DNA from 3 places in the Streptosporangium album genome. Region 3 is predicted to be linked to each of the others. Evidence: riboswitches for the same ligand, from Rfam matches in the RefSeq annotation. Region 3 holds a riboswitch; each other region holds the start of a gene.

Evidence for each region. A riboswitch is a leader RNA that binds a small molecule or an ion and turns the genes downstream of it on or off. The one in region 3 is predicted to bind S-adenosylmethionine.
Region 1: it holds a riboswitch for S-adenosylmethionine, as region 3 does, so the genes downstream of both, FHR32_RS12565 (aminotransferase class V-fold PLP-dependent enzyme) here and FHR32_RS25550 (FAD/NAD(P)-binding protein) in region 3, are expected to answer to the same signal.
Region 2: it holds a riboswitch for S-adenosylmethionine, as region 3 does, so the genes downstream of both, thrC (threonine synthase) here and FHR32_RS25550 (FAD/NAD(P)-binding protein) in region 3, are expected to answer to the same signal.

Annotation. Positions count from the first base shown of each region.
Region 1 covers NZ_JACHJU010000001.1:2,657,038-2,663,106, reverse strand. The annotation lists gene FHR32_RS12580 (DUF3180 domain-containing protein) at 1-173, shown strand, start outside; gene FHR32_RS12575 (acyltransferase family protein) at 266-1,393, opposite strand; gene FHR32_RS12570 (NADH-quinone oxidoreductase subunit D) at 1,426-2,622, opposite strand; gene FHR32_RS12565 (aminotransferase class V-fold PLP-dependent enzyme) at 2,641-3,984, opposite strand; SAM riboswitch class IV at 4,047-4,162, opposite strand; gene FHR32_RS12560 (TerC family protein) at 4,291-5,076, shown strand; gene FHR32_RS12555 (cytochrome P450) at 5,280-6,069, shown strand, end outside.
Region 2 covers NZ_JACHJU010000001.1:2,424,773-2,430,841, reverse strand. The annotation lists gene FHR32_RS11460 (S1 family peptidase) at 147-1,661, shown strand; SAM riboswitch class I at 2,047-2,187, shown strand; gene thrC (threonine synthase) at 2,202-3,467, shown strand; gene FHR32_RS11450 (MoaD/ThiS family protein) at 3,491-3,766, shown strand; gene FHR32_RS11445 (cold-shock protein) at 4,084-4,284, shown strand; gene groL (chaperonin GroEL) at 4,625-6,069, shown strand, end outside.
Region 3 covers NZ_JACHJU010000002.1:408,208-414,276, forward strand. The annotation lists gene FHR32_RS25535 (nitric oxide synthase oxygenase) at 1-1,095, shown strand, start outside; gene FHR32_RS25540 (enoyl-CoA hydratase) at 1,383-2,156, shown strand; gene FHR32_RS46130 (DUF402 domain-containing protein) at 2,184-2,684, opposite strand; SAM riboswitch class IV at 2,737-2,849, shown strand; gene FHR32_RS25550 (FAD/NAD(P)-binding protein) at 2,978-4,732, shown strand; gene FHR32_RS25555 (ABC transporter substrate-binding protein) at 4,760-6,069, shown strand, end outside.

The sequences.
Region 1 (6,069 bases), on a different contig from region 3:
GCGTCTTCGCCGGGTTCGCCCTCTACACCGTCGACCTGCTGGAGCAGAGCGTGCCCCAGCGCGACTTCCTCATCACCGGAGGCTCGTTCCTCGGCTGTGTGGTGCTGGTCGGCGCCGCCCTCTATCTGGAGCACTGCTGCAAGGTCCCGAAGGACCCCGAAGAGGACCGTTAACCCCGTTCCCCACGTGATCAGCCGTGCCGGTACGCCGTGGTCCATCCCTGCTCGGGCCGGCTGGCCGAGCAGGGCCGGGCGCCCAGCGGAGTCTAGGCCCGCGTCCTGTCCGTCTTACGTCGCCGGCCGAACAGCATGATGACCGGGAGCGTGCACACCAGCGCGCCGCCGACGGCAAGCGGCCGCTCCAGCCACCAGAACAGGTCAGGTGGCGACCCCCGTCCGGTGGGGCTGCCGGACAGCCACCAGGTCAGCGCCACCCAGATCGCCATGCCGGTCGTGTGGAACAGGAACAGCGGCAGCGCGAACCTGTTGACCGTCTCGTTCACGCGCTGCCATCTCGGATGTTCCAGCAGGCGCTCCATGGAGGGCCGCACCACCTCCACCAGGCCGATCTGGAAGATCAGCAGGGCCACGATGACGAAGGTCGGCGGCGCCATGTTGGAGAGCTTGTCGCCGGGAACGCCCACCATCGAGCCCGGGTAGATGCCCGAGTAGACCAGGCCGAACAGCGCGAACAGCCCGGTCCACAGGATGGCGACGTCGAACCGGCGGGGGAGCGCCACCACCCTGGCGTAGAAGAAGCCCGCCTGGTGGGCCAGCCCCCAGACAATGATCATGTTGAGCCAGCCCACGGCCTCGTAGCCGTAGCGCAGCCGCAGCACGTCGACCACCAGGGCGGCCCCGGCGAGCCAGATCAGCGCCAGCACGTCGTAGCGCCGGTGCAGCCAGAGCGCGAGCGGGAGCAGGGCGATCAGCACGAGATAGACGCCGATGAACCAGAGCGGACTGATGACGAGGAGGACGACTCGGTCCATCCACTCGATCCCGAACGCCCACGTCACGATCGCGCCCAGAACGATCCAGGTCCCGGCCAGCACCAGTGCCGGGATCGCGAGACCGCGGATACGCCGCCACACGAAGGTGCCGAGGCCGACCCCGCGCTCGCACGCGCGGTTCCACGACAGCAGGTGGACGTATCCACCCACGTAGAAGAAGAGCGGCAGCACCTGGAGCAGCCAGGTCAGGATCCACAGTCCCGAGGTGAAGCCCAGCGGGCTCGTCGGCGAGGGGCCGTCCGGTCCCCACTGCAGGATGGTGAACGCCCAGTGCCAGACGACCACGACGATCAGGCTGAACGCCCGGAGCCAGTCGACGTATCGGTCCCGCGGCGGCCCGGACGTCACCGGGGGAGCCGCCGCATCGTCGTGTCCGCCCATGCGGCCATGATGTGCCTTGCCGCCCGCTTCCGCTACTTGTCGATGTCGCCCACGACGAAGAACATCGACCCGAGGATGGCGACCATGTCGGCCAGCAGGTTGCCCGGGAGCATCTCGCGCAGCACCTGGACGTTGTTGTAGGAGGCCGAGCGGAGCTTCATCCGCCACGGCGTCTTCTCGCCGCGGGAGACCAGGTAGTAGCCGTTGATGCCGAGCGGGTTCTCGGTCCAGGCGTAGGTGTGTCCCTCGGGGACCTTGAGCACCTTGGGCAGGCGCTGGTTGATCGGCCCCTGCGGCAGCTCCCTGAGCCGTGCCAGGCAGGCGTCGGCCAGGTCCAGGGAGACCTTCACCTGCTCCAGCAGCACCTCGAACCGGGCGTTGCAGTCTCCGGCCGACCGGGTGACGACCCGGACCGGCAGCTCGCCGTAGGCGAGGTAGGGCTCGTCCCTGCGCAGGTCGAAGTCCACCCCGGAGGCGCGGGCGATCGGGCCGCTCACGCCGTACTGCATGATCGTCTCGCGGCCCAGCACGCCCACCCCGAGCGTGCGGGCCAGGAAGATCTCGTTCCCGGCGATCAGGTTCTCGATGTCGGGCAGCCGCCGCCGCACGTCCGCGACGGCGCGCGAGGCACGGTCCGTCCACCCTTCGGGCACGTCCTCCTTGAGGCCGCCGACCCGGTTGAACATGTAGTGCATCCGCCCGCCGGAGATCTCCTCCATCACGGCCTGGAGGGTCTCGCGCTCACGGAACGCGTAGAAGACCGGGGTGATCGCGCCGAGCTCCAGCGGGTAGGAGCCGAGGAACATCAGATGGCTGAGCACCCGGTTGAGCTCGGCCATGAGCGTGCGCATCCAGACTGCCCGGACCGGCACCTCCATGCCGAGCATCCGCTCCACCGCGAGCACCACGCCCAGCTCGTTGGCGAAGGCCGACAGCCAGTCGTGCCGGTTGGCCAGCACGATGATCTGCCGGTAGTCACGCACCTCGAAGAGCTTCTCCGCGCCGCGGTGCATGTAGCCCACGATCGGTTCGGCCGCGCTGATCCGCTCTCCGTCCAGCGTGAGGCGTAGCCGCAGCACCCCGTGCGTGGACGGGTGCTGCGGCCCGATGTTGAGGACCATGTCCTCGGTCGCCAGCTCCTTGCCGGACGTCGCGTGCACGGCGCCGGCTCCGGCGCCGATGCCCACGCTGATCTCCCGGGGCGCGCCTGTGGCGTGACGGTCGGTCATAAGGCCCATGCTGTCATGTCAGCCCCGCGAGACAAGCTCCCGCAGGGCGGCGACCAGACGGTCGACGTGCTCGGTGGTGGTGCCGATCCCGATCGAGGCGCGGACGGCGGAGGCGGTGACGTCGTCGCAGCCGCCGTCCTTGGCGCCGAGGAGGTGGCGGACGAAGGGGTGGGCGCAGAACTTGCCGTCGCGCACGCCGATGCCGTACGTCCCGGACAGGACCTCGGCGACCTCGCGGGCGGTGAAGCCGTCCACCACGAAGGAGACGATGCCGACGCGAGGGTGGTCGGGGCCCCACAGGGCCAGCTCGTGGACGCCCTCGACGGCGCCGAGCCCGGCACGGAGGCGGCCGATGAGGCGCTCCTCCTCGCGGAGCAGCGCGTTCCAGCCGGTGGCGGTCAGCGCGTCGCAGGCGGCGGCCAGGGCGATGGCACCGAGGACGTTGGGGGTGCCGGCCTCGTGACGGGCCTCGGGGTCGGTGTGCCACTCGGTGGCGTCGTCGTCCACGGCCTTCACGGCGCCGCCGCCGCGCAGGTACGGCTCCGCCTCCGACAGCCAGTCGGCGCGGCCGATCAGCGCCCCGACGCCGAACGGGGCGTAGAGCTTGTGGCCGGAGAAGACGACGTAGTCCAGGTCCAGCGCGGTCAGGTTGAGACGACGGTGCGGGACGAGCTGGGCGGCGTCGACGAGGATGCGGGCGCCGTGGCGGTGGGCGATGTGGGCCAGGGCCGCGATCGGCCAGAGCTCGCCCGTGACGTTGGAGGCCGCGGTCACGACCAGCAGCTTGGGGCCGTCGATCCCGCCCAGTGCCTCGTCTGCGGCGCGGACGGCCTCGCCGGGGAAGGCGGGGGGCGCGAGCCGTACGGTGTCGGCCCAGGGCAGGAGCGAGGCATGGTGCTCGGTGTCGAAGACCACGGCGGTGGTCCCCTCGGGCAGGCTGCGCGCCAGCAGGTTGGTCGCGTCGGTGGTGTTCCGGGTGAAGATCACCGAGTCGCAGGGGCGGGCCCCGACGAAGGCGCGGACGGTGTGCCGGGCCTGCTCGTAGCGGGCCGTGGTGAGCTGGGAGGCGTATCCGGCACCGCGGTGGACGCTGGAGTAGGCCGGGAGCGCGGCGGTGACGGCGGCGCTGACCGGCTCCAGACAGGGGGCGCTGGCGGCATAGTCGAGGTTGGCGTAGCGGACGAGCCTGCCCCCCTTGACGGGGACCTCAAGGTCCGCACCGAGCACCGCGGGGACCCGCCGGTCGTCGGTTGTGCGGGTCGCGGGGACGGCCGGGGTGGCGGTCGCGGCGGCTTCGGCGGTGGTGGACGCGCGGCTCGCCGGAGCGGTGCCGACGGCGGCGGTGGTGGTGAAGATCGTCAGTGCGGACACGCCAGGTCTCCTGTCGAGGTCATCGGACCCCAACCCATGGCGTTGATGTGTGGAGCCCGCGCTTGCCCGGCACACCTCGTGCCGGACCAGGTCCTCACCCGGGGCACCCCGCCGCGGACGCGAGGGTTGCCGGCCAGCGAGCCGGGGCTTGTCACTGGCACTCATGACCTACGTGGGAACTATAACCGACGCACGGCCGGGCATCGCAAGCGGAAAAGCGCCGGTTCCGGAACTCGCGGCGGTTCCCGTTCGTCCAGGCATTGACCGCACGGGCCTGGTGAAATGAGGGAGTCAGTGATGGATTGGGTGACCAACCCGGAGATATGGATAGGGTTCGTCACCCTTGTCGGCCTGGAGATCGTGCTGGGCATCGACAACATCATCTTCATCTCGATCCTGGCGGGCAAGCTCCCCGCGGAACAGCGCGACAAGGCCCGCAAGCTGGGCCTTCTCGCCGCCCTGGTCAGCCGGCTGGCGCTGCTGCTGGCACTGTCCTGGGTGGTGAAGCTCACAGCGCCGCTGTTCGAGGTCTTCGGCCATCCGATCTCGGGACGGGACCTCATCCTGATCTTCGGCGGGCTGTTCCTGCTGGGCAAGAGCGTCTTCGAGATGCACGACAGCCTCGAGGGCAAGTCGGGTCACGCCGGTGCCAGGGTCGCCTCCTCCTTCACCGCGGTGATCCTCCAGATCATGGTCCTGGACGTCGTGTTCTCCCTCGACTCGGTGATCACCGCGGTCGGCATGGTCGACGAGCTGGGCGTCATGGTCGCCGCCGTCGTCGTCTCGGTCATCGTGATGCTCTTCGCCTCCGGCCCGATCAGCCGCTTCGTGGACAAGCACCCGAGCATCAAGATGCTCGCCCTGTCGTTCCTGGTGCTGATCGGCGTCGTGCTCATCGCCGAGGGCTTCGAGCAGCACATCTCCAAGGGCTACATCTACTTCGCGATGGCGTTCTCGCTGGCCGTGGAGCTGCTGAACATCCGGATGCGCGGCAAGTCGGACGGGGAGAAGCCGGTCGAGCTGCACCAGCGCTACGAGCCGGACCAGCAGGCCGGATCCCAGAGCGGCCTCGCAGGCCTTTAGGAGGGGATGGCGGAGGCCTGGGGCCTGTTTCGGGCTTGGCGTCGGGCGGGACGAGGTGGGCCAGAAATATCGCAGCATGCGCCTATACATCAGGCTTGGCTATGTCAGCAGCGAGCGGCCGGTGAAGCCGCCTCCGGTGGCCGGCCGGATACTGGGCGACCTGTAGGGGCACCATCGCCGACCAGCGTGATTACGATGTTTGCGTGCACTTTGATCCTTGGAATCCGGAATTCGTCGCCCACCCCTATGACGTCTACGCCGAGCTGAGGCGGCGGCGGCCCGTCAGCTTCTTCGAGCCGACCGGCCAGTGGCTCGTCGCCCGGCACGCCGACGTCAACGCGCTGCTGCGCGACCGCAGGCTCGGCCGCTCCTACCTGCACGTGGCCACCCACACCGAGTTCGGCAGGCCGGACGACCCCGGTTTCCAGGACCCGTTCTGGCGGGTGGTCAGAGCCGGGATGCTCGACGTCGAACCGCCGGTCCACACCCGGCTCCGGCGGCTGGTGTCCAAGGCGTTCACCCCGCGCATGGTCGAGGCGCTGCGCCCCAAGGTCGCCCGGATGGCCGGCGAGCTGGTGGAGGGGTTCGTCGAGCGGGGTGGGGGAGACCTGATCGCCGAGGTGGCCGAGCCGCTCCCGGTGACCGTGATCGCGGAGATGCTCGGCGTGCCCGAGTCCGACCGGCACCTGCTGCGGCCCTGGTCCGCCGACATCTGCGGCATGTACGAGCTCAACCCCTCGGTCGAGGCCCAGCACACCGCCGTGCGCGCGGCCGAGGAGTTCTCCGACTACCTCGTCGGGCTGGCCCGCGCCCGCCGGGCGGACCCCGGTGACGACCTGATCAGCGCGCTGGCCCTGGTGGCCGACGAGGGCGACAGGCTCACCGAGGAGGAGCTGGTCGGCACCTGCGTGCTGCTGCTCAACGCCGGGCACGAGGCCACCGTCAACGTCACCGGCAACGGCTGGTGGTCGTTGCTGCGCAACCCGGCCGAGC
Region 2 (6,069 bases), on a different contig from region 3:
AATCGTTGTCCGCGTGGCGTGTGGTTTTTGCGGCCTTGATCGGCAACAGCTGGATTAAGGTGATGGTGCCCGTATCGCATGATCAACGTGTGATACGAGGCGCTCTCCCCCCTCTTGCTTCGAAAGCCGAGGTCGAGGAGAGACCGATGCCCCGCAGATACACCGCCGTCATGGGATGCGTTCTGGCGATCGCCGCTCTGACAGCGGCGGCCGCTCCGGCCGCCGCCTACTCCCTGACAACGGATACCGCGGCCGCTGCGGCCGCGCGCAAGCCGCCGCCGGGCATGCTGGAGGCGCTCCAGCGTGATCTCCACCTCACCAGGAAGCAGGCCCAGACCCGCCTGCTCAACGAGATCCGCCTGACACCCACCGCGGCGGAACTCCGCAGAAGACTCGGTGACCGTTTTGGCGGCTCCTGGTTCGCGGGAGACCTCGCGCAGTCCCTCGTGGTCGCCACCACCAGCCAAGAGGACGTTCCCCGGATCGTCGCTCTGGGGGCCCGAGCCGAGGTCGTCAGCCGGTCGCTGGCGCAACTCAACGACACGGCCAAAGAGGTCAACGCGGCGCTGTCCGCTCACCCCAACGGGCGGGTGCGCTACATCGACGTGAAAATCAACAAGGTCGTCATCCTGTCCGAGACGCCTGCGGCAACCGAGTCCGTCATCGAGGCCGCCGAGCTGAACCCGGTCGCGGTGCTGGTGGTGTCGTCCAATGAGCGACCCCAGCCCCTCTTCGATCTGGTGGGAGGCGACGCTTACTACATCGGCGACACGGAACGATGCTCGATCGGTTTCTCGGTGACGAAGGGGACCCAGAACGGCTTCGTCAGCGCCGGCCACTGCGGTAAGGCGGGTGACACCACGGCCGGCGTCAACCAGGTCGCCCAGGGAGTCTTCCAGGCGTCGATCTTCCCGGGCAACGACTTCTCCTGGGTCGCGGTGAACGGCAACTGGACGCCCAAACCATCGGTGAAGAACGGCACGGGCGGCACGGTGAACGTCGCCGGCTCCACTGTGGCCATCGAAGGGGCGTCGGTCTGCCGGTCCGGTTCGACCACCGGCTGGCACTGCGGCACCATCCAGCAGCAGAACACCAGCGTGACCTATCCGCAGGGCACCATCTCCGGACTGACCCGGACCAACGTCTGCGCCGAACCAGGTGACTCCGGTGGCTCCTTCATCTCCGTCGACCAGGCCCAGGGGGTCACCTCCGGTGGCTCCGGCGACTGCACCTCGGGTGGCACCACCTACTTCCAGCCGGTCGGCCCGATCCTCACCACCTACGGCCTGACCCTGGTGACCAGCGGCGGCGTCACTCCGCCGACGCCGCCAACCCCGCCGACCGGCGTCACCTGTACCGGCTACTCCAAGACCGTCACCGGCGCCCTGACCAGCGGCCGATCCGCCTATCAGCCGAACAACCTGTACTACCGGTCGATCGCCGGCGGTGTTCACTCCGGCTGCCTGAACGGCCCCGTCGGCACCGACTTCGACCTCTACCTGCAGAAGTGGAACGGCCGGACCTGGGCCACCGTCGCCACCTCCAACGGCCCGACCCCCAACGAGAAGATCAGCTACACCGGCACCGCCGGCTACTACCGCTACCTCGTGGCCGCCTACAGCGGCTCCGGCACCTACACCCTGGGATACAGCGCGCCGTAGCCCGGCCGGGCCGTTTTGACCGCACCTGTGGATCACTCGGAGGTGCGGACAAGAAGGACGGAGCTCCGCGCCAAGTGGGTGGTCGGCCGACGATCACCCACCCGGCGCGGAGCTCTCTGCGCTCCTCGGCCGTCAGGGGACAGCGCAGGCTCGCGTATGCGGGAGGGAGGCGCTCTCGGCCGGGGTGAGCAGGATGACCACGGTGACGGTCCGGCCGGCCGTACGAGGTGAAGGGGTGCGGGCGGTGCGTTTCACGGCCTGCGACCCTGGCGAGACTGTCCGGCAGGTAACACGTCACATCTCGAAGGGTGAGACATCTGGTCAGGACGGCGGGGAGGCGAGGTAGAGTGCGTAAGACCTGCTCGTCAGGTCCTAACTGAATATTTGCTCATCCAGAGGGGTGGAGGGACCGGCCCTGCGAAGCCCCGGCAACCCTCCCGGTTCCAGACTCGTGATCTGACGAGGTCGGCCGGGACAGGTGCCAATTCCGGTCTGTGGCCAGGGTGGTCGCAGACGAAGATGAGGGAAAGGCCTCGCTTCATGGCGCTCGCAAGCACTGAAACCCCCACCACCTCGATCGACTTCGGCCCCGCCGTGGCTCTGTCCTGTCGCGAGTGCGGTGCCCGCTACGACCTCGGTCCCGACTTCGCCTGTATCGAGTGTTTCGGGCCCCTGGAGATCGCCTATGACTTCGGGCGCGTGACCCGTGAGCAGATCGCCGAGGGGCCGGCCAACATCTGGCGTTACCGCTCCCTGCTGCCCGTCCCGGCGGACGTGGCCGCCAAGCCCAACATGAACCCCGGCTGGACCAAGCTCGTCGACGCCGGCAACCTCGCGCGCGAGCTGGGCCTGCGCTCGCTGCACGTCAAGGACGACTCCGGCAACCCCACGCACTCCTTCAAGGACCGTGTGGTGGCCATCGCCGTCGAGGCGGCCAGGAACTTCGGCTTCCACACCCTGTCCTGCTCCTCCACCGGCAACCTGGCCGGCGCGGTGACCGCCGCCGCCGCCCGGGCAGGGCTGGACGCCTGCGTGTTCATCCCCTCGGACCTGGAGCAGGCCAAGATCGTCATGGCGTCGGTGTACGGCGGCAGGCTGATCGGCATCGAGGGCACCTACGACGACGTCAACCGCTTCTGCTCCGAGCTCATCGGGGACGAACTGGGCGACAAGTGGGGCTTCGTCAACGTCAACCTCCGGCCCTACTACGCCGAGGGCTCCAAGACCCTGGCCTACGAGATCGCCGAGCAGCTCGGCTGGCGGATCCCCGACCAGATCGTCATCCCGGTCGCGTCCGGCTCCCAGCTCACGAAGATCGACAAGGCCTTCAAGGAGCTGATCGCGCTCGGCCTCGTCGAGGAGAAGCCGTACAAGATCTTCGGCGCCCAGGCCGAGGGGTGCTCCCCGGTCTCCGCCGCCTACAAGGCCGGCCACGACGTGATCCGCCCGGTGAAGCCCGCCACCATCGCCAAGTCGCTGGCGATCGGGAACCCGGCGGACGGCCCCTACGTGCTGGACATCGCCCGGCGCACCGGCGGCGCGGTGGAGGACGTCACCGACGCCGAGATCGTCGACGCGATCCGGCTGCTGGCCAGGACCGAGGGGATCTTCGCCGAGACCGCGGGCGGGGTCACCGTCGGCGTGCTGCGCAAGCTGGTCGCCTCGGGGCAGATCGACCCCGACGCCGAGACCGTGGTGCTCAACACCGGCGACGGTCTCAAGACCCTCGACGCGGTGGCGGACCAGGCGCGTCCCACCGCCGTCATCCGCCCGTCTCTCGACGCATTCCGTACGGCTATCGCCTAGAAATTCATGAAAGGTACTGAAATATGAGCGTTTCTGTGCGGATTCCGACGATTCTCCGGACTTACGCCGATGGCTCCTCGGAGGTGAGTGGAGAAGGGGCGACGCTGCGCGAGGTTCTGCATAGGCTCGACGCCGACTTCCCGGGCATCGGCGCTCGCATCCTCGACGAAACGGGCAAGATCCGGCGTTTTGTCAATGTCTATGTCGGGGATGAGGACGTCCGTTTTGCGGAGAACCTTGACACGGCCACGCCGTCCGGCGTTCAGGTCTCCATCATTCCGGCGGTCGCCGGAGGCTGATCCGCGGCATCCCCACCGCTTCTCCACGACACCCGCACGCGGCCCGGCCGTGTGCGGGTGTCGCGTTATGTGACGTGAGACCCCCTGTGGGGCCGGTGAGTATGATTTATTTTTTAACTAAACAAACGCTCGGCAAAACATGGCTCCGCTCATGAATGCGCGCGTAAAGCAGCGGTCTGTCGATTGACTCTGTTGCCCCACCGTGTCCCACAGGTATGGTCGAGAACGATCGACGTAGGCGATGTCTATGCCTCGAAGATTGAGGACTTCGCGAGAGGAATGGGCGATGTCCTCAAGTCCAGTAAGAGGAGTCGGAAGTGGCGCAGGGCACCGTCAAATGGTTCAACGCGGACAAGGGCTACGGCTTCATCGCGGTCGACGGTGGTAAGGATGTGTTCGTCCATTACTCCGCGATCATGATGGATGGCTACCGTGCGCTCGAACAGGGCCAGCGGGTCGAGTTCGAGGTCACCCAGGGTCAGAAGGGCCCCCAGGCGGAATCCGTCCGGGCGGTCTGACGCAGCCGTTCCGTCCATTCGTCGGGAAATGCCGGTAGATCCCGTGGCAGCGCAGTCCGCGCGGACCTTCCCGCATGTCGACCCGGCTCGCCGCCCCAACGGCGGGTCGGGCCTTCGCTGTGAATCTGTGCCCGCCCTCTAAGCTGGGTGCAGGTCAGCGCGACGTCGCTTGCACTCGGCAGGGTAGAGTGCTAAACAGTTCGTTGGCACTCCCTGTTGGAGAGTGCCAACCCTGGATCGAGACGATGGGACCCGCCGAACGGAGTCGCGGGTTCACATGCCGTCGCGGGCGTCGGCTCGATCCGGTGCAAGCCACCCTGCGTTTGGGAGGTCTAGCCGTATGGCAGCCAAAATGATCGCGTTTGACGAGGACGCCCGGCGCGGTCTCGAGCGCGGTATGAACCAGCTCGCGGACGCCGTCAAGGTGACCCTCGGCCCCAAGGGCCGTAACGTCGTTCTGGAGAAGAAGTGGGGCGCCCCCACGATCACCAACGACGGTGTCTCCATCGCCAAGGAGATCGAGCTCGAGGACCCGTGGGAGAAGATCGGGGCGGAGCTCGTCAAGGAAGTCGCCAAGAAGACCGACGACGTCGCGGGCGACGGCACCACCACCGCCACCGTGCTCGCCCAGGCTCTTGTGCGTGAGGGCCTCCGCAACGTGGCCGCCGGTGCCAACCCGATGTCCCTGAAGAAGGGCATCGAGGCCGCCGTCGAGCGCGTCTCTGAGGAGCTCTCCAAGCTGGCCAAGGACGTGGAGACGAAGGCGCAGATCGCCTCCACCGCCTCCATCTCCGCGGGCGACCCGCAGATCGGCGAGATGATCGCCGAGGCGATGGACAAGGTCGGCAAGGAAGGCGTCATCACCGTCGAGGAGAGCAACACCTTCGGCCTGGAGCTTGAGCTCACCGAGGGCATGCGCTTCGACAAGGGCTACATCTCGCCCTACTTCGTCACCGACCCGGAGCGCATGGAGGCCGTCCTCGACGACGCCTACATCCTCGTGGTCAACTCGAAGATCTCCGCCAACAAGGACCTGCTCCCGGTCCTCGACAAGGTCGTGCAGGCCGGCAAGCCGCTGCTGATCATCGCCGAGGACATCGAGGGCGAGGCCCTGGCGACCCTGGTCGTCAACAAGATCCGCGGCCTCTTCCGCTCGGTCGCCGTCAAGGCCCCGGGCTTCGGTGACCGCCGCAAGGCCATGCTGGGCGACATCGCCATCCTGACCGGTGCCCAGGTCATCAGCGAGGACCTCGGCCTCAAGCTCGAGTCCACCGCGCTGGACCAGCTCGGCCGTGCCCGCCAGGTCATCGTCACCAAGGACGAGACCACCATCGTCGACGGTGCCGGCGACGCCGAGCAGATCGCCGGCCGGGTCAACCAGATCCGCGCCGAGATCGAGAACACCGACTCCGACTACGACCGCGAGAAGCTCCAGGAGCGTCTCGCCAAGCTGGCCGGCGGCGTGGCCGTCATCAAGGCCGGCGCGGCGACCGAGGTCGAGCTCAAGGAGCGCAAGCACCGCATCGAGGACGCCGTCCGCAACGCGAAGGCGGCCGTCGAGGAGGGCATCGTCCCCGGCGGTGGCGTGGCCCTGCTGCAGGCCGGCGCCAAGGCCTTCGACAAGCTGGAGCTCACCAGCGACGAGGCCACCGGTGCCGCGATCGTCCGCAAGGCGCTCGAGGAGCCGCTGAAGCAGATCGCCGTCAACGCCGGCCTCGAGGGCGGCGTCGTGGTGGAGAAGGTGCGCAACCTCACCCCCGGTGAGGGTCTGAACGCCGCCACGGG
Region 3 (6,069 bases):
GTGGACTTTCTGAGGTTGTTCCATGCCGAGAACCCGGTCGCGGGGCCGGTGAAACCCCGCCTGCGCGAGGTGCGGGCCGAGATCTACAGGACGGGGACCTACACGCACACCCCCGAGGAACTCGCCTTCGGCGCCCGGGTGGCCTGGCGCAACAGCTCCCGGTGCATCGGGCGGCTCTACTGGCAGTCGCTGCGGGTGCGCGACCGGCGGTGGGTGAACACGGCCGAGGGTGTGGCCGTGGAGTGCGTCAACCACCTGAGGGAGGCGGCGCCCAGCCGCAGGATCCGGCCGACGATCACGGTGTTCGCCCCGGACCGGCCGGGCCTGCCGGGGCCGAGGATCTGGAACGAGCAGCTGATCCGGTACGCCGGGTACGCGATGGACGACGGGTCCGTCGTCGGCGACCCCCGGTATGTGGACTTCACCACGATGGCATGCAAGCTCGGCTGGCCCGGAGGGCCGGGCACGCCCTTCGACGTCCTGCCGCTGTTCATCTCGGTGGGGGACGGGCGGCCGCTGATGTCCACGGTGCCCGGCGACGCCGTACTGGAGGTGCCGCTGTCCCACCCCTCCCACCCGTGGTTCGAAGAGCTCGGGCTGCGCTGGCACGCCGTACCGGCCATCTCCAACATGTGCCTGGAGATCGGTGGGATCCACTACGGGGCGGCACCGTTCAACGGCTGGTACATGGGCACCGAGATCGGCGCACGCAACCTCGCCGACACCGATCGCTACGACCTCATGCCGGCCGTCGCCCGCCGGCTGGGGCTGGACACCGCCAACGACCGCTCGCTCTGGCGCGACCAGGCCCTGCTGGAGATCAACATGGCTGTCCTGCACTCCTTCGAGCGGGCGGGGGTGACGATGACCGACCACCACACCGAGTCCGGCAGGTTCCTGACCCATCTGAAGCGCGAGGAGAACGCCGGCCGGGTCTGCCCGGCCGAGTGGAGCTGGATCGTGCCACCGATGTCGGGTTCCGCGACGCCGGTCTTCCACCGCTACTACGACGAGGCCGAGCTCTCGCCGAACTTCGTCCACCACCCCGACGCCCTGGAACGGGGACTCGGTCACGGAACGGTGCCGGGGCGGTAGTTCCGGCGGAACAGGACGGGACGCACTCGCGGGGATCCCCCTCGGGGTTCCGCCGTGCCGTGCCGTACGACGCCGGTGAGGCCGTACGGCACGGTACGGGACCGGTCCGGGAGGCGCGGGCGGTCAACTGGCCGTTCCGCCCGTCCGGGGGCGCCGTCCGCCCGGGACAGGCACGGAGTCGCCGGCGGGAGCCTGAACGGCTCCCCGGGCCCGCTCGCACGACGCTCTCGCCGGGAGAGGAGAAGGTATAGAACGATATTCTGCAGAACTCAGGGAAGAGGTGCGGAATGGTGGATCTGGTGCCGGCGTCGATCGAGCAGGGCGTGCTGACGCTGACGTTCAACCGGCCGGACCGGCTCAACGCCTGGACCGACGCGATGGGACGGCGATACTTCGACCGGCTCGCGGAGGCCGAACGGGACCCGGAAGTCCGGGTGATCGTCGTGACCGGTGCGGGGAGGGGCTTCTGTGCCGGCGCCGACTTCCAGACTCTCAACGCCATCCAGGACGGCTCTTATGAGGGGGAACCGGACAGGCGTCCCCCCACCTTCCCGACCACGATCGGCAAGCCGGTCATCGCGGCCGTCAACGGCGCCTGCGCCGGGCTCGGCATGGTGCACGCCCTGGTCTGCGACCTGGTCTTCACCGCGGCGGAGGCCAAGTGGACGACCGCCTTCGCCCGCCGCGGCCTGATCGCCGAGTACGGCCTGTCGTGGATCCTGCCCCGGCTCGCCGGCCAGGCGCGGGCCATGGACCTGCTGCTGTCCGGCCGCACGTTCACCGGTGCGGAGGCCTACGAGCTCGGCCTGGTCAACCGGTCGGTCCCCGGTGAGAGCCTGCTGGAGGAGACCGTGACCTACGCCCGAGAGCTGGCGACACACAGCTCGCCGGCGTCGATGGCCGTGATCAAGCGCCAGGTGTGGGGCGACGGGAGCCGGACCCTGGAGTCGGCGGAGTCCGCCGCCGTGCGCCTGATGGCCGAGTCCTTCACCCGCCCCGACTTCGCCGAGGGGGTGGCCAGTTTCGTCGAGCGCCGAGCCCCCGGCTTCCCGCCGTTGTAGGGCGTCGCCGTACGGCGGGCGGGGCGGTCAGGTCACCTGAGAGAGCCAGTGGGGGGCGGTGCTGAAGGGGGCGGTGCCCGTGGTGACGGCCTCCATGAGCAGGCCGGCCGTGGCGCGGGCGGTCTCGATGACGTCGGGGGGATAGGCGTAGCGGATCTGGTGCTCCGCGAACTCGTCCTCGTCGTCGAGGATGATCCGGCCGTCGCGCATGCGGATCACGTCCAGGTCGAGGTCGACCATGGTCACCTGGCCGTCGCTCCACTGGGGCACCGTGGAGATGTCGCAGTAGATCTCGGCCTTGTGCGGCGCGGCGTTGAAGGAGGCCGTCCACCAGGCGTCGCGGGGGAAGAGCATCACGAACGCGTGCTGCCAGGTGATCGGTGGCGCGATGCCCTTGCTGGCGCTGGCGCCGGCCAGGCACCCCGTCCAGACGCCGTGGTCGTCCTCGCCGAGGAGCAGGGCCCGGTGGTTCCAGTGCAGTGAGCCGTCGTACTTCCGATAGACCACATTCACCATCTCATGCGACATCCCTCGACAATAAGGCTTGACAGGTATTTATGTATTTCCTACCTTCTAACTAGGTTAAGAGTGTCAGTGCAAAGACCCGGCTAACTGACCGGCAACCCTCGCGCCGCGGCGGGGTGCCCCCGGGGAAGACCTGGCGGCACGGTGGGCGTGCCGCAAGCGCGGACCCCCCAACGGGTCACCGAGGCATGCCTGGGAGCAGTACATGTCCGAGATCACACTGAACTACGCCGCCGTATGAGACAGCCGGCCGATCGGCGCGGGACGCACCCCGCGCCGCAGGGTGAGGAGATCGCATGAGTGCCTCCATCGCCGTCGTCGGCGCAGGGCCGACCGGCACCTGCCTGGTGGAGCGGATCTGCGCCAACGCCGCCGACCTGCTCGACTGGCCGTCACTGGACATCCACGTGATCGACCCCTACCCGCCGGGCGGCGGGCGGGTCTGGCGCGCCGAGCAGCCCGAACTGCTCTGGATGAACTCCACCGCGGCCGACGTGACGCTGTTCACCGACGCGTCGGTCCAGTGCCGGGGCCCGATCCGCCCCGGCCCGTCGCTGGCCGAGTGGCTCGGCGGCGACCCCGGCGGATTCGCCTCCCGGCGGGTCCAGAACGCCTACCTCTCGCACGTCTTCCAGCACGCGGTCACCACCGCTCCCCGCGGCGTCCGGGTCCACGTCCACGCCACCCGCGCGCTGGACCTCGCCGACGTCCCCGGCGGGCAGGCGGTGAGGCTGGAGGACGGCCGGACGATCGAGGTGGACGCGGTGATCCTGGCCCAGGGGCACGGCGACGTGACCCCGACCGGGCAGGAGCGGGCGCTGGCGGGCCTGGCGGAGGCCGACGGGCTGCGCTACCTGCCCACCGGTTACACCGCCGACCTCGACCTGGACCAGGTGCCCGGCGGCGAGCCGGTGATCGTGCGGGGCATGGGGCTGGCCTCCGTCGACCTGACGGTGCTGCTCACCTCGGGCCGCGGCGGCCGCTTCATCCGTGAGTACGACGGGGAGCTGGTCTACCTGCCCAGCGGCCGGGAGCCGCTGCTTCAGCTGGGATCGCGCCGCGGCGTGCCGTACCACGCGAAGACCGGATACCCGTTCCGGGGCGCGCGCCCGCCGGTCCCGCGCTTCCTCACCGCGGCGGCGCTGGGCGAGGGGCCGTGGAACTTCCGCCGGGACGTGTGGCCGCTGGTCGCCAAGGAACTGGCCTTCGCGTACTACCACGAGCTCATCACCGCCCACCCGAGACGGTCCCGGATGGGCTGGCCGGAGTTCGAGGAGGCATACGCGGCCGAGGAGTGGCGCAGCGCCGGGATGCGGGCCCTGATCCGCAGGGCCGTACCACGGCATCTGGACCGGCTGGACTTCGACCGGCTGGACCGTCCGCTGGAGCGCATGCGGTTCGGCGACTCCGCGGGGCTGCGCAGGTGGATGAACGGCTACCTGGGCGCCGACCTGCAGCGACGCTCCGACCCCGCGCACAGCGCCGACCACGCCATGATCCTCGGGCTGCTGTCCGTCCACGGCGTCCTCGCCGAGCTGGGCGTCTCCGACCCGTGGTTCCACGGCTTCTTCAGCTACGTCGCCAGCGGCCCGCCCGGCCCTCGGCTGGAGGAGCTGCGGGCCCTCGCCGGGGCGGGGGTGGTCACCTTCCTCGGCGCGGACCTGAGGGTCGAGCACCGTGACCGGCGATGGTGGGCGCACAGTCCCACCGTCCCCGGCGGGATGGCGGCCCGGACCCTGATCGAGGCCCGGCTGCCCGCGCCCAGTGTGAGCCGGGCCACCGACCCGCTGATCTCCGCGCTCCGGGACCGGGGAGAGGCCGATGAGGACTCAGGGCTGCTGAAGGTACGGCCCGCCGACCGGCGCCTGCTGGACCGGTCGGACACCCCCCACCCCCGCAGGTTCGCCTTCGGACCGTGGGTCGTCGGCGGCCGGGCCACCGGCGGATTCGCCCGGCCCGGTCTCGACGCCCCGCTTTTCCGGCACGCCGACGCGCTCGCCCGGATCGTGCTGTCCGAGGCCGTCGCCACCCCGATCAGACATGTCGCCTGAGTCATCTGAGCCGTTGAGGAGAAGAGCGTGAAAGCGAGATGGGGCGTCCTGACGCTGGCCGGAGCACTGGCACTCACGGCGTGCGGAGCCCAGACGCAGGCCCCGGCGGCCGCGGTGGGCGGTAGCGGAGGCGACGGCGGGTCGCTGACCTGGGCGGTGGAGACGCAGCCCATCACGTTCAACCCCCAGCAGTGGGGCCAGAACAAGGCCCGCCTGCTGGTGCACAACCAGTTCGACTCGTTGATCGCCCGTGGGAGGAACGGCGAGTTCCTGCCGTGGCTGGCCACCTCCTGGGAGGTCTCCAAGGACGGCCTGACCTACACCTTCAAGCTCCGCGACGACGTCACCTTCCACGACGGGGAGAAGTTCGACGCGGCGTCGGTGAAGGCCAACCTCGACCAGTTCCTCGTGCCGGGCTACAACGCGGCGGTGGCCGCCATCCAGCTCCGCAACTTCGGCAGGGCCGAGGCGACCGGCACGCACACCCTCAAGGTCACGCTGAAGGCGCCGGACGGGCTGTTCCTGGACTTCCTCTCCTCGCCCTACGCCGGCCAGGTCTCCCCGAAGTCGCTGAAGAACGCCAAGGACCTCAAGGCCGGCGGTGTCGACGTCGTCGGCACCGGGCCGTTCATCCTTGACCGGTTCACGCCGGGCCAGGAGGTCCACTACCGGCGCAACCCGAACTACGACTGGCCGCCCACGGGCTCGGCCCACCAGGGCCCGGCATACCTGTCGGAGGTGACCTACCGCTTCCTGCCCGAGGCGGCGGTCCGGGTCGGCGCGCTCACCTCGGGCCAGGTCCAGGTGATCGAGGGCGTGCCCGCCACCGAGATCGGTCTCATCAAGGCCGACCCCCGGCTGAGGCTTGAGACGAGCCTCAACTCCGGCAGCGCCTTCTCCTACTACTTCAACGTCTCCCACGCCCCGTTCGACGACAGGCGGGTCCGCAAGGCGTTCCGGGACGCCGTCGACGTCGACACCGTGCTCGACTCGGTCTACCAGGGCACCGCCAAGCGGGCCTGGAGCATCATCGGCCAGGGCAGCCCGCAGTTCTACGACGCCTCGCTGGAGAACACCTTCGGCGGCAACCCGGCGCGGGCCAACAAGCTGCTCGACGAGGCCGGCTGGGACAGACGCGACGCCGAGGGCTTCCGGGTCAAGGACGGCAGGCGGCTGACCGTGCGGACCGTGGCCTCGGCCCCGTTCGTCAGGGACCGCCGCGACATCCTCGCCCAGGCGGTCCAGGCCGCGGTGAAACAGAGCAGCGGCATCGACTTCCAGGTCAGACTGGTCGACCAGGGCACCGCGCAGAAGGCCTACGACGACGACCAGTACGA